Phytohabitans rumicis: one gene and its partner. The protein of the gene in region 1 binds, or shares a complex with, the protein of each later gene. Links are inferred from orthologs where the notes say so. Each region holds a gene or a part of one and is shown on either strand. Other genes may lie near its edges.

Region 1 (6,218 bases):
ATCACCTATCCGGCGCGCGCACCGATCCGGCGCGGCGTGGTCGTCAGCCACGGCTACCAGGGCCGCCCGGACGGGCCTGACGAGCACGTGCCGGTGCCCGGGGCCGCCAAGATATTTCCGTGCGCGCCGGGACTCCCCCGCAGCCACTCCGCGACCATCCCGGCGAGGGCCGCCGAGCACGTGCTGCACGGCATCCGCGCCCGCGAGACGTACGTGCACCGCTTCTGCGCCGCGGACGTCTGGCGCGCCGCGTCCGTGCTGCTGGAGCGCTTCCCGGGGCGGAACGGCTGGACTACAACGGCGGCAGCTTCGGCGGGGGCATCGGCGCGCTCGCGCTGCCGTGGGACGACCGCTTCACCCGCGCCCACCTGTACGTGCCGAGCTTCGGCCACCATCCGCTCCGGCTCGCCGCGCCCAGCACCGGCAGCGGCGAGGCGGTCCGCCGGCTGCTGGCCCGCGAGCCGCACCTGCGGCCCGTCCTGGACTACTTCGACGCCGCCATCGCCGCGCGCCGCATCCACATTCCGGTGTACGTCAGCGCGGCCCGCCGCGACCCGGCGGTGCTCCCGGACGGCCAGTTCGCCGTCTACGAAGCCTTGGCGGGCCCCAAGCACCTCTACGTCCTGTCGACCGGCCACCCAGCCAACCCCGCCGAACTGTCGGCGCGCGACCGCGACCTGGCACACTTCTTCGCGCACTGATCTTGCAAGGAAGGGCACCTTGTTATGCAAAAAGCGATAACAAGGTGCCCTTCCTTGCAGCTAGACGGGGCCGATGACGGCCAGGGAGGTCGGGCGGGTCAGGAGGTCGGCGGCCAGGGTGTTGACCTCGTCCAGGGTCAGGGCGTCCACCCGCGCGAGCATCTCGTCGACCGTGAGCAGGTTGCCGTAGAGCAGCTCGCCCTTGGCCAGCCGGCTCATCCGGGAGCCGGTGTCCTCCAGGCCCAGGACGTACGAGCCCTTGGCCATGCCCTTGCCGCGGGCCAGCTCCGCCTCGGTGAAGCCCTTCGCGGCGACCGCGGCCAGCTCGGCGCGGGTCAGTTCGAGCACCTCGTCGACCTTGCCCGGCGCGCAGCCGGCGTACACCGCGAAGAGGCCGGTGTCGGCGTACTGGGTGGAGTAGGAGTAGACCGAGTACGCGAGCCCGCGCTTCTCCCGGATCTCCTGGAAGAGCCGGCTCGACATGCCGCCGCCCAGCACGTTGTTGAGCACCCCGAGCGCGAAGCGCCGCTCGTCGGGCCGGTCGATGCCCGGACACCCGAGTACGACGTGCGCCTGCTCGGTGTCCTTGTCGCGTACGACCGTGTCCGGCGACCGGGTGGGCACCACCGACGCGGGCCGCAGCGGCGCGGGTGTCGCGGAGCCCGCGCCGAGCGACCCGGCGATGAGCTCCACCACGGTGTCGTGGTCCAGGTTGCCCGCGGCGGCGATCACGATGGACGGCGCCGTGTAATGCGAGCGGTAGAAGCCCTCGATCTGGTCGCGGGTCATCGGCGAGATCGTCGCCTGGGTGCCGGAGATCAGCCGGCCCAGCGGGTGAGCACCGAAGATGGCCTCGGCGAAGACGTCGTGCACCTCGTCGCCGGGCTCGTCGTCGTGCATGGCGATCTCTTCGAGGATCACGCCCCGCTCGGTCTCCACGTCCGCCGGGTCGAGCACCGAGTTGGCGACCACGTCGCACATCACGTCGATGGCCAGCGGCAGGTCTTCGTCGAGCACCCGCGCGTAGTAGCAGGTGTACTCCTTGGTGGTGAACGCGTTGGTCTCGCCGCCCACCGCCTCGATCTGCGCGGAGATGTCCAGCGCGGACCGCTTTTCGGTGCCCTTAAAGAGCAGGTGCTCCAGGAAGTGCGAGACGCCGGACAGCTCCGCCGCCTCGTCCCGGGAGCCGATGGCCACCCACACGCCGACCGAGACGCTCCGCATCGACGGGATCGCCTCGGTCAGCACCCGAAGGCCCGAAGGCAGCACGGTACGACGTACCGTGCTGCCTCCATCGCGTTGGTCGAGCGCCATTAGCGGCGGTGCCGGCGCCGGCGAGGACCGCCCTCGCTGTCGCCTTCGCCGCCGCCGCCCTCGCGCTCGCCGCGGCTCGGGCCGCGGTCGGCGCCGTCCCGGTCGGCACGGTCGCGCGGACCCCGGTCGCCGCGGTCGCGGGCCGGCGGACGCTCGCCGCCGTCGGCCTCGGCCGGGGCCTCTTCGCCCTCGGCGCGGACCTTGTCCAGGTAGATCTTGCCGCGCTGGTCGATGTCGGCGATCTGGACCTCGACCTTGTCGCCGACGTTGAGGAAGTCCTCGACCCTCTCGACCCGCTTGCCGTTGCCCACCTTGGAGATGTGCAGCAGGCCGTCGCGGCCCGGCAGCAGCGAGATGAACGCGCCGAACGCGGCCGTCTTCACTACCGTGCCGAGGAACTTGTCGCCCACCTTCGGCAGCGTCGGGTTGGCGATCGCGTTGATCCGCTCGACCGCGGCCTCGGCGGACGGGCCGTTGGTCGCGCCGACGTAGATCGTGCCGTCGTCCTCGATGGAGATCTCGGCGCCGGTCTCGTCCTGGATCGCGTTGATCGTCTGGCCCTTCGGCCCGATCACCATGCCGATCTTGTCGACCGGGATCTTCACGGTGGTGACCCGCGGCGCGTACTCGGACATCGTGGCCGGCGCCTCGATGGCCTCCTGCATGACGTCGAGGATCGTGTGCCGCGCCTCGTGGGCCTGCTGCAGCGCGCCGGCCAGCACGTCCGACGGGATGCCGTCGAGCTTGGTGTCCAGCTGCAGCGCGGTGACGAACTCACGGGTGCCGGCGACCTTGAAGTCCATGTCGCCGTACGCGTCCTCGGCGCCGAGGATGTCGGTCAGCGTGACGTACTGCGTCTTGCCGTCGACCTCGTCGGAGATGAGGCCCATCGCGATGCCCGCGACCGGCGCCTTGAGCGGCACACCGGCGGACAGCAGCGACATCGTCGAGGCGCAGACCGAGCCCATCGACGTCGAACCGTTGGAGCTGAGGGCCTCGGACACCTGCCGGATCGCGTACGGGAACTCCTCGCGGCTCGGCAGCACCGGGATCAGGGCCCGCTCGGCGAGCGCGCCGTGGCCGATCTCGCGCCGCTTCGGCGCGCCGACCCGGCCGGTCTCACCGGTCGAGTACGGCGGGAAGTTGTAGTTGTGCATGTAGCGCTTGTGCTTTTCCGGCGACAGCGTGTCGAGCTGCTGCTCCATGCGGAGCATGTTGAGCGTGGTCACGCCCAGGATCTGCGTCTCGCCCCGCTCGAACAGCGCCGAGCCGTGCACCCGCGGGAGCACCTGGGTCTCGGCGGTCAGCGGCCGGATGTCGCGCGGGCCACGGCCGTCGATGCGCACCTGGTCGCGCAGCACCCGGACCCGGACCTCGGACTTGACCAGCGACCGGAAGGCTGCGCCGACCTCCTTCTCGCGCCCCTCGAACTGCGGCGCGACCTCTTCGACCGCCTTGTCCTTGACCCGGTCGAGGGCCTCTTCGCGGTCGGCCTTGCCGGCGATCTTCAACGCCTCGGCGACCTCGGCCTTGGCGACGTTGGCAACGGCCGCGTAGACGTCCTCCTGGTACTCCAGGAAGACGGGGAACTCGGCGACCGGCTTGGCCGCGACGGCCGCGATCTCGTCCTGCGCCCGGCACAGCTCGCGGATGGCCGGCTTGGCGGCCTCCAGGCCGCTGGCCACGACCTCCTCGGTCGGGGCGACCGCGCCGGCGGCGACCAGCGCCACCGCGTTCGGCGTCGCCTCGGCCTCGACCATCATGATCGCGACATCGCCGTCGGGCAGGACCCGGCCGGCGACCACCATGTCGAAGGTGGCCCGGGCCAGCTCCTCGTGGGTCGGGAAGGCGATCCACTGGCCGTCGATGTGGGCCATCCGGGTCGCCCCGATCGGGCCGGAGAACGGCAGGCCGGACAGCTTGGTCGACATCGAGGCCGCGTTGATCGCGATCACGTCGTACGGGTGGGCCGGGTCGAGCGCCAGGATCGTCGCGACGACCTGGACCTCGTTGCGCAGGCCCTTGACGAAGCTGGGGCGCAGCGGCCGGTCGGTCAGGCGGCAGGTGAGGATCGCGTCCTCGCTGGGCCGGCCCTCACGACGGAAGAACGAGCCGGGGATGCGGCCCGCGGCGTACATCCGCTCCTCGACGTCGACGGTCAGCGGGAAGAAGTCGAACTGCTCCTTCGGGTGCTTGCTGGCCGTGGTCGCGGAGAGGACAACCGTGTCGCCGAGCTGGACGATCACGGAGCCGGCGGCCTGCTTGGCGAGGCGGCCGGTGGAGAAGGTGATCTCCCGGGTGCCGAAGGACCCGTTGTCGATCACCGCGGTGCTGTGCTGTGCGCCGAGGCTGGTTTGCTCGGTCATGTCAGAGACGTGCTCCTCTTTTGGTCGTGGGGCCACAACCTTGGGGAGCTACTCAGACGGGCCGGTCTTCGATCGAAGCGCCCGGGGGCCGGCCTGTGACCGGCTGCCCGGGGGCCACTACCGAGGACCGGTGCGTCGTCCGCTCCCGGGCCCCTGTGGTGGGTAGGGGAGCGACTCTCGCCGCTCCCCGGGTGTTATCGCCGCAGACCGAGCCGTTCGATGATCGTCCGGTAGCGGCTGATGTCCTTCTTGGCCATGTAGTTCAGCAGGCGACGCCGGCGACCCACCAGCAGCAGCAGACCACGACGGCTGTGGTGGTCGTGCTTGTGCACCTTGAGGTGCTCGGTGAGGTCGGCGATCCGCTTGGTGAGCACCGCGACCTGCACCTCGGGCGACCCGGTGTCACCCTCGACGGTCGCGTACTCTTCCCTGATCTTGGCCTTGGCTTGCTGGTCGAGCGCCATTTTCTCCCTATTTCTGTGGGCTTGTCGCAGTCCCGCCCCGCGGCGTCGTGCAGGCACACGGAACCCAACGTCGTAACACGACGTCCCGGTAACACTACCAGCCCACGCTGATCTAGCCGCCCAGCACCGTCCGCGTCAGCGCGACATCCTGCTTGATTTGGGCGATCAAGGGCTCGACGCCGTCGAACTTGACCTGGCCGCGCAGGTTCTCCACGAACTCCAGTTCGAGCCGCTCGCCGTACAGGTCGTCGTCGAAGTCCAGGATGTGCGCCTCCACCCGGCGATCCTCCCCGGCGAACGTCGGGTTCGTGCCCACCGACGCCGCCGCCGGGAGCCGCTCGCCCCGGCGGATCACCCATCCGGCGTACACGCCGTCGGCCGGGATCGAGGTGTGCGGGCCGGTCAGGTAGTTGGCGGTCGGGAAGCCCAGCGTCCGGCCGCGCTGGTCGCCGCGGACCACCACGCCCTCCACCCGGTGCGGGCGCCCGAGCGCCTCGCCCGCCGCCCGCACGTCACCCGCCGCGACACAGGCACGGATGTACGTCGAGGAGAAGATCGTGCCGCCGCTCGTCACCAGGGCGGAGTCCTCCACCGCGTACCCGAAGGTCCGGCCCAGGCTGCGCAGGAGCGCGCCGTCACCGGCGGCCTTGTGCCCGAACCGGAAGTTGTCCCCCACCACGACCACGGCGGCGTGCAGGTGCTCGACCAGCACGTCGTGCACGAACGCCTCCGGCGGCAGCCGGGAGAAGTCGAGCGTGAACGGCACCACGCACAGCACGTCGACGCCGAGCGCCTCGATCAGCTCTGCCTTGCGCCGCGGCTCGGTCAGTACGGCGGGATGCGTCCCGGGCCGCACCACCTCCGACGGATGCGGGTCGAACGTGACCACCACCGACTTGAGTCCCAGGTCCCGCGCGCGTTCCACCGCATGACCGATGGTCGCCTGGTGTCCCCTGTGGACGCCGTCGAACACGCCGATGGTGACCACCGAGCGACCGAACCCGCTCGGGACCGCCTCGTAGCCCCGCCACCTCTGCATGCTGCCCAGCTTATGTGCAGGCGATCGGTCCCCGTTTGCGAGCCATGTCACAAGATCTTGTCTCGCTGTGCCACCCTCGTCTCGTGCCGGGTCTTGAGGTTGCCGCGATCGCGCTCGGCGCGGCGGTGGCGAAGGCGGCCTGCGGCGTCTGGCTCGGCGATCACAAGCTCGCCTCCTCGGTGGGCGAAAGCGTGATCGACCTGGCCGCCCAGCGGCTGACCTCGGTCCGGGAGCAGCGCCAGTTCCGCCGGGTCTGGGACCAGGCCGCGGAGCTGATCGCCGAACGGGTGGAGCCCCTGGTGGAGCGCGAGTTCCGCGACCTGCCGCCGCACGA
Region 2 (6,071 bases), 3.6 Mb from region 1 along the record:
GATTGGCAGGTGAAGCTCCAGCCGAGCGGCGGCGATCCGACCACCGCCGAGTGCAGCCTCGCCGAGGGCACCGTCTATTCGCTGCTGATCCTGGATGCCAAGTCGGGCGGCCTGACCACCGAGCTGCGTACCGATGCCAAGGGCGGTGTCGTGGTGCCCATGGGCGGGGTCGACACCGGTGGCGGCGGCGCGGCGGTCGGCGGTACGCCGTACCCCTTGATCGTCGCGGGCCTGGCCGGCGTGCTGCTTGCCGCTTCGGCGGCGGCCGGCCTCGTGGTGCTGCGGCGGCGCCACACTTAGCGCATGCGCGCGTTCGTGCTGATCGCCGCGGCCGCCGTGGGCTTGGCGGCGGCGATCGTCGGCGCGGCCGTCCTCCCTCCCCGGACGGTCGCGCCGACGTGGCGCACCGCGGCGGAGCCGGCGCCGGCCACCACGACCGCCGCGCCCGAGCGCGACCTTCGCGGGCCGCCGACGCGGGTACGCATACCGCGGATCGGCGTCGACTCGTCGCTGGCCGTGCTGGGGCTGGAGGCGTCGGGGGCGCTGCGGCCGCCGGACAAGTACGGCCAGGCCGGCTGGTACGGCGGCGGGCCGGCACCGGGTGACGTCGGGCCGGCCGTGCTCGCCGGGCACGTCGACTCCAAGAGCGGGCCGGCGGTCTTCTACCGGCTGCACGAACTGCGCGCGGGCGACGTCGTCGAGGTGAGCCGGGGCGCGGACCGGGTCGCGTTCCGGGTGACATCCGTGACCCGCTATCCGAAGGACAAGTTCCCCACCGCCGCCGTGTACGGCCCGACCCCCGGCCCGGAGCTGCGGCTGGTCACGTGCGGTGGGACGTTCGACCGGGGGCGCGGCTCGTACCGCGACAACATCGTGGTCTTCGCGGTGACGCAGCCGACCGTGGTCATCCCGGAGTCGGCCGCGGGTTAGGACACGCCCTAAACCTTGCGCCGTCCGGCGAAGCCACACTCCAGGCGGTGGTACCAGCCGATGTCCCGGTCGCCCTCCAGCCAGCACCACAGCACCGGCCGGCCCTCCCGCTCGCCGGCGAAGTCGAGCAGCACCGGCGCGTACCCTTTGACCTGTATGTCCTGCTCGCCCAGCTCGTCGAGAATGCCGTAGATGCGCGCTTCCAGGGCCTTGACCTCCGGCAGGCCGCCGTGCGGGCTGTTGTTGCCGTCCGCCATGTCGGCGTGCAGCTCGGCAAGGTCGGCGCGGAGCACGATCAGCTCGTCGATGCGCGGGCGCAGCGTCGCGAGTAGGTGGCGGGCTTGGGCCAGAGTGAACACGTCCGACAGTATGGTGCATTCGTTATCCGGGCATGGACCTGCCCGATTTGTCGGGATACCGACTACACAAGGTGATCGAAAACGTCGACCTCGACGGCGTCGTCGTGCCCGGCCTGCGCGGGTCGTTTCACCGCCGCCGCGGCGAAGCCGCCTCGGATGACGCTGTCGCTTCACGGATTTCGACTGTTGGCGTCTACCGCTTCGCCGGGGTCGATCTCCTCATGGCCTGGGGGTACGTCGGAGAACCGCACTGCCGCTTCACCTCGGTGCGCCGGCCCGACGGTACGTGGGAGCCGCCGCGACCGGGCTGCCCGCCGGTGACCCGGGTGCACGACGGCGGACTGGTCACCGCCCTCACGCTCGGCGGGCACGTCCTGCCCGCGGAGCCGGTGACCAGCCCGCCGCCGGGTGGAGCACGCGCCACGGCCCCGGACTCCGTACTCGCGGCGGTCGGCGGGCCGGGAGTACGTACCTGATCATGGCCGCCGCCGGCCGCATGCGCGGCCGACAGCGGGTCCTGAGCGGGGGCGCTGCCCCTGGTATGCGGTTGTTTTAGGTGTTGTGCGCCGGCGCGGGGGAAGGCGCGGACCGGCGCACGTACAGCAGGGAGGCGGCGGTCAGGGCGAGCGCCGTCACGAACGACACGGCGTGCACCACCGGGTGCACGATGGGCACGAACGCGATCACCGCGACGGGCACCTGGACCACCCCCACGAGGGCGATCAGCAACCCGCGACGGCGGGCGCCCCACAGGTACGCGGTCCACAGCGGTGCGGTCACCACGCCCAGCACGAGCACGTCGAGCACGGCGTGCAGGTACGGGTCGACGACCTTGTCGTGTGCGAAAGCGGACGCGGGCGCCGAGACCCAGAGGGCCGCCGCAACACCGCCGAGAACTACCGCGAGACGTCGCATGCCGTACCTCCCAGAGTGCCGTTGCCATTACTCCCTGTCATGACGGTACGGGTGGCGCGGCAAGGCCGGGAAGGGATGAGCGCGTGAGTGAATCCTTCAGTCGCTCTGTTGGGCGATTTCCCGCGCACGGTCGCGGGCCGCTTCGAGCGCGGCGAGCAGCGCGGCGCGTACGCCGTGGTTTTCCAGCTCGCGGATGGCCGAGATGGTGGTGCCCGCCGGCGACGTGACCGCCTCGCGCAGCTTGACCGGGTGCTCGCCCGAGTCGCGCAGCATGACGGCCGAGCCGATCGCGGTCTGCACGATCAACTCGTGGGCCACCTGGCGCGGCAGGCCGAGCAGGATGCCCGCGTCGATCATGGCCTCGACCAACAGGTAGAAGTACGCCGGGCCGGAGCCGGACAGCGCGGTCACCGCGTCCTGTTGCGTCTCCGGCACCCGGATCGTGGCGCCCAGCGGCTTGAACATCTCCTCCGCCAGGCCCAGATGCGCGGCGGTGGCGTGCGGACCGGCCGAGATCGCGGTCATCGCCTCGTCGACCAGGGCCGGAGTGTTGGTCATGACCCGGACGATCGGGGTGCCTTCCGGCAGCCGCTTAGCGAAGAAGCTCGTCGGCAGGCCGGCGCACAGCGAGATGACCAGCTTGTCGGCGGGGACCTTGGCGCCGATGTCGTCCAGGAGGACGGCCGCGTCCTGCGGCTTGACGGCGATCGCGAGCACCTCGGCCTCGGCGACGGCGGTGAGATTGTCCACCATCCGTACGCCGTACCGCTGGGCCAACTCCTCGGCGCGCGCGGCCCGGCGGGTGGTGGCCATCAGCTTGTCCGACGGCCAGCCGGCGCGCAGCAGCCCGGAGAGCATCAGCTCCCCGATCTTGCCCGTTCCGATCACGGCTACGGCGTGCACGCCGGGTGCCATGCTCCCCATCCTTTCATGATCAGGGCGTCCTTCACGTTGCTGGAGCGACGTGAAGGACGCCCTGATCACAACAGCGTCAGCTGCCGAAGAAGACCTCGGCCTCGGTGTAGCGCTCGATCGGGACGGTCTTCAGCTCGCCCGTGCCTTCCTTGAGCGGCACCCGGACGATCTCGGTGCCGCGCAGGGCCATCATCTTGCCGAAGTCGCTCTCGTGCACGGCGTCGATCGCCTGCAGGCCGAACCGCGTCGAGAGCACCCGGTCGAACGCGGTCGGCGTGCCGCCGCGCTGGATGTGGCCGAGCACGACCGTGCGGGCCTCCTTGCCGGTCTTGGCCTCCAACTGCTCGGCCAGCCACTGGCCGATGCCGCCCAGGCGCACGTGGCCGAACGAGTCCAGCTCCTGGTTGTGCAGCACCATCTGGCCTTCCAGCGGCTGCGCGCCCTCGGCGACCACGATGATCGGCGAGTACTGGTGCTGGAAGCGCTTCTCCACGTACTGGGCGACCTGGTCGATGTCGAACGGCCGCTCGGGCAGCAGGATCACGTTGGCGCCACCGGCGATGCCGGCGTGCAGGGCGATCCAGCCGGCGTGCCGGCCCATGACCTCGACCACGAGCGTGCGGTGGTGGCTCTCCGCCGTGGTGTGCAGGCGGTCGATCGCCTCCATCGCGATGTTGACGGCGGTGTCGAAGCCGAACGTGTAGTCGGTCGCGTTGAGGTCGTTGTCGATCGTCTTCGGCACGCCGACGACCTTGACGCCCAGCTCGTCGAGCTTGGTGGCCACGCCGAGCGTGTCCTCGCCGCCGATGGCGACGAGCGCGTCGACGCCGAGCGTCGCCAGGTTTTCCTTGATCTTCTCCACACCACCGTCGATCTTGAACGGGTTGGTGCGGGACGAGCCGAGGATGGTGCCGCCGCGGGGCAGGATCCCGCGGACCTCCGCGATGCCCAGCGGCTTGGTCAGCCCCTCCAGGGGGCCACGCCACCCGTCACGGAAGCCGACGAACTCGTGCCCGTACGTGGCCACGCCCTTGCGCACCACCGCTCGGATCACCGCGTTCAGACCTGGGCAGTCACCGCCGCCGGTGAGCACGCCGATACGCATGATGTCCTCAGTCCTCCTGGCTAAGAAGTGCAGATTTGGCCCGTCGGCGTCATTGCCGGCCCGGGGCAGGAGCCGTCAATTGCGCACTGTAGTCGCTCTCATGCCATCGCCCGCCATCGGGCCAGGTTGTGCCGGGCGTCGACCAGGGCGTCGTGCCGGTCCGCCTCGGCGTCCGGCAGCGGCGGGCGGCCGCGGTCGTCCCAGCGCTGCCGCAGGTCCTTGGTGAACCGCGGGATCTCCCGGGGCAGCGCCGGCATCGGCCCCCAGAGCTGGGCGAGCACCACGTGGTCGTACGCCGCGTACCAGGCCCACAGCTCCAGCTTCTCCTGCGGGCGGCCACGCACCGGCTCGATGAGGAAGTCGTACAGGTCGTCGCGGATCCGCTCCCGGGAACGCCAGGCGCGGTCGGCGGGCGACGGCAGCCGGTCGAGCACGTTGCGCCGTACCCAGGGCACGGCGCGGGAGTCGTCGAACTCCGTGGACACCGCGTAGAACTCGCGCCCGTACTCGTCGACGACACCTATCGAGACGAGGTCGACCAGGCGCCCGTCTTCGATGAACTCGCAGTCATAGAAATAGCGATAGACCATCGGGGCCTAATCCTGCCCATTACCCGGTGGTCAGTGCTTCCTGGGCGGCGCGAAGACCGGCATGATGGCTTTCGTCGCCTTCGGCGAGCTGCCTGGCGTGCCAATCCGCCCGCGCCGCCCACCGGAAGCGCACCATCACCGGCAGGGCCGCGTGCAGTTCGTCGGCCGGCACCGGGCCCGCCGCCGCGTACCCGTCGAGCAATTCGGCCGCCGCCGGCAGGCCGCCGGCGTAGAGCACCGCGCTAGCCACGTCGTAGGCCAGCGGGCCCGCGGCGGCCGCGCCCCAATCCGCCAGGCCGCTCCGGCCGGTGTCCGCGTCGATCGCAAAGGCCCGCGGATGCGGATCACCATGGAGTACGCCGTACGTGAGCCGGTCGGTGACGCAGAGCTTGGTCATCGCGGCGACGGCGGCACAGACCGCGGGACGCAGCCAGGGCTCGACGCCGAGGTGGTTGGCGTCGGCGCGCAGCCAGTGCCACGGCGCCAACCCTGGATGGGTGAACCCGTCCAACTTGCGGTGCACCCGGCCGAGCAGATCGCCCCACCACTGCTGGTCGAGCGGGTCGTCCCCCTCCAGCGGGCGGCCCGGCACGCCGTACAGCAGCGCCAGCACGCCCTCGTCCACGACGGCGGTGAGCGCACCGTCGGCCGTCCGCACCGGCGTGCCCGCGAGGACGCCGCGGTGCCGCAGGAAGTCGGCGGCGGCCAGCCCGGCCTCGAACTGCGGCCGGTCGGCCAGCGGGGCCAGCTTGGCGACGTACCGCTCGCCCTCGGCCCGGACCAGCCAGGCCCGGCCGTGCAGGCCGCCGGAGAGCGGGGTGATCTCGTCGGGAGTCCGGTGCCACACCGCGCGGATCGTCGCGCCGACCGGATCGACAAACGCCACGGCGGCGATTATGCCGGGCGTACCGGGCATGGTGGGAAAACGCGGGAACCGCCCGACGTATTTTCCCCTACCTGCCGCGGCTCCTATCCATAGCCGCCACGTATCCTGGAGACCTCACTGTCACCGATGTGATTGCGGCGGTGTAGAGGAGTTGACAGCTCCGCGACGGACGGTGATTGTTGTGTGTTCGACCTGCTTTCTGCCGCGTTAGCGGCTGAAACGGGAACGTGGTCCTTACCGGGGAGGGGTTGGACCGTGGAGGTTCGCCTGCCGGATCCTGGCGACGCACTCACGGGTGTAGAGATGTTCGCCGGCCTCGAGCCTGAGGTACGACAGCGGGTCATCGCCGCAGCGGTGCCGCGTACCTATCG

The links.
Region 2: Prum_RS12135 (region 1) and Prum_RS29110 share a complex: the UniProt entries of both Bacillus subtilis proteins name them as parts of the possible RNA degradosome complex. The link is inferred for Phytohabitans rumicis from one-to-one orthologs.

What each region holds. Positions count from the first base shown.
Region 1 is NZ_BLPG01000001.1:2,809,350-2,815,567, forward strand. The notes cover bases 1,699-4,711. They hold Prum_RS12135 (polyribonucleotide nucleotidyltransferase), read right to left. Parts: upstream 4,382-4,711; coding sequence 2,015-4,381; downstream 1,699-2,014. Other genes in these bases: Prum_RS12130 (M16 family metallopeptidase), read right to left, coding at 1,699-2,015; rpsO (30S ribosomal protein S15), read right to left, coding at 4,576-4,711. In the rest of the region: Prum_RS12125 (acetylxylan esterase), read left to right, coding at 120-701; more of Prum_RS12130, read right to left, coding at 762-1,698; more of rpsO, read right to left, coding at 4,712-4,845; Prum_RS12145 (bifunctional riboflavin kinase/FAD synthetase), read right to left, coding at 4,958-5,884; Prum_RS12150 (NACHT N-terminal Helical domain 1-containing protein), read left to right, coding at 5,968-6,218. UniProt on the Bacillus subtilis protein: Involved in mRNA degradation. Catalyzes the phosphorolysis of single-stranded polyribonucleotides processively in the 3'- to 5'-direction. Necessary for competence development in Bacillus subtilis.
Region 2 is NZ_BLPG01000001.1:6,368,613-6,374,683, reverse strand. What follows is about bases 2,211-5,076. They hold Prum_RS29110 (6-phosphofructokinase), read right to left. Parts: upstream 4,225-5,076; coding sequence 3,196-4,224; downstream 2,211-3,195. Other genes in these bases: Prum_RS29100 (phosphotransferase enzyme family protein), read right to left, coding at 4,834-5,076; Prum_RS29105 (polyadenylate-specific 3'-exoribonuclease AS), read right to left, coding at 4,323-4,814; proC (pyrroline-5-carboxylate reductase), read right to left, coding at 2,301-3,119. Outside these bases: Prum_RS29140 (DUF4397 domain-containing protein), read left to right, coding at 1-300; Prum_RS29135 (class F sortase), read left to right, coding at 304-930; Prum_RS29130 (DUF2203 domain-containing protein), read right to left, coding at 939-1,289; Prum_RS29125 (hypothetical protein), read left to right, coding at 1,361-1,765; Prum_RS29120 (hypothetical protein), read right to left, coding at 1,842-2,204; more of Prum_RS29100, read right to left, coding at 5,077-5,700; Prum_RS29095 (Crp/Fnr family transcriptional regulator), read left to right, coding at 5,956-6,071. UniProt on the Bacillus subtilis protein: Catalyzes the phosphorylation of D-fructose 6-phosphate to fructose 1,6-bisphosphate by ATP, the first committing step of glycolysis.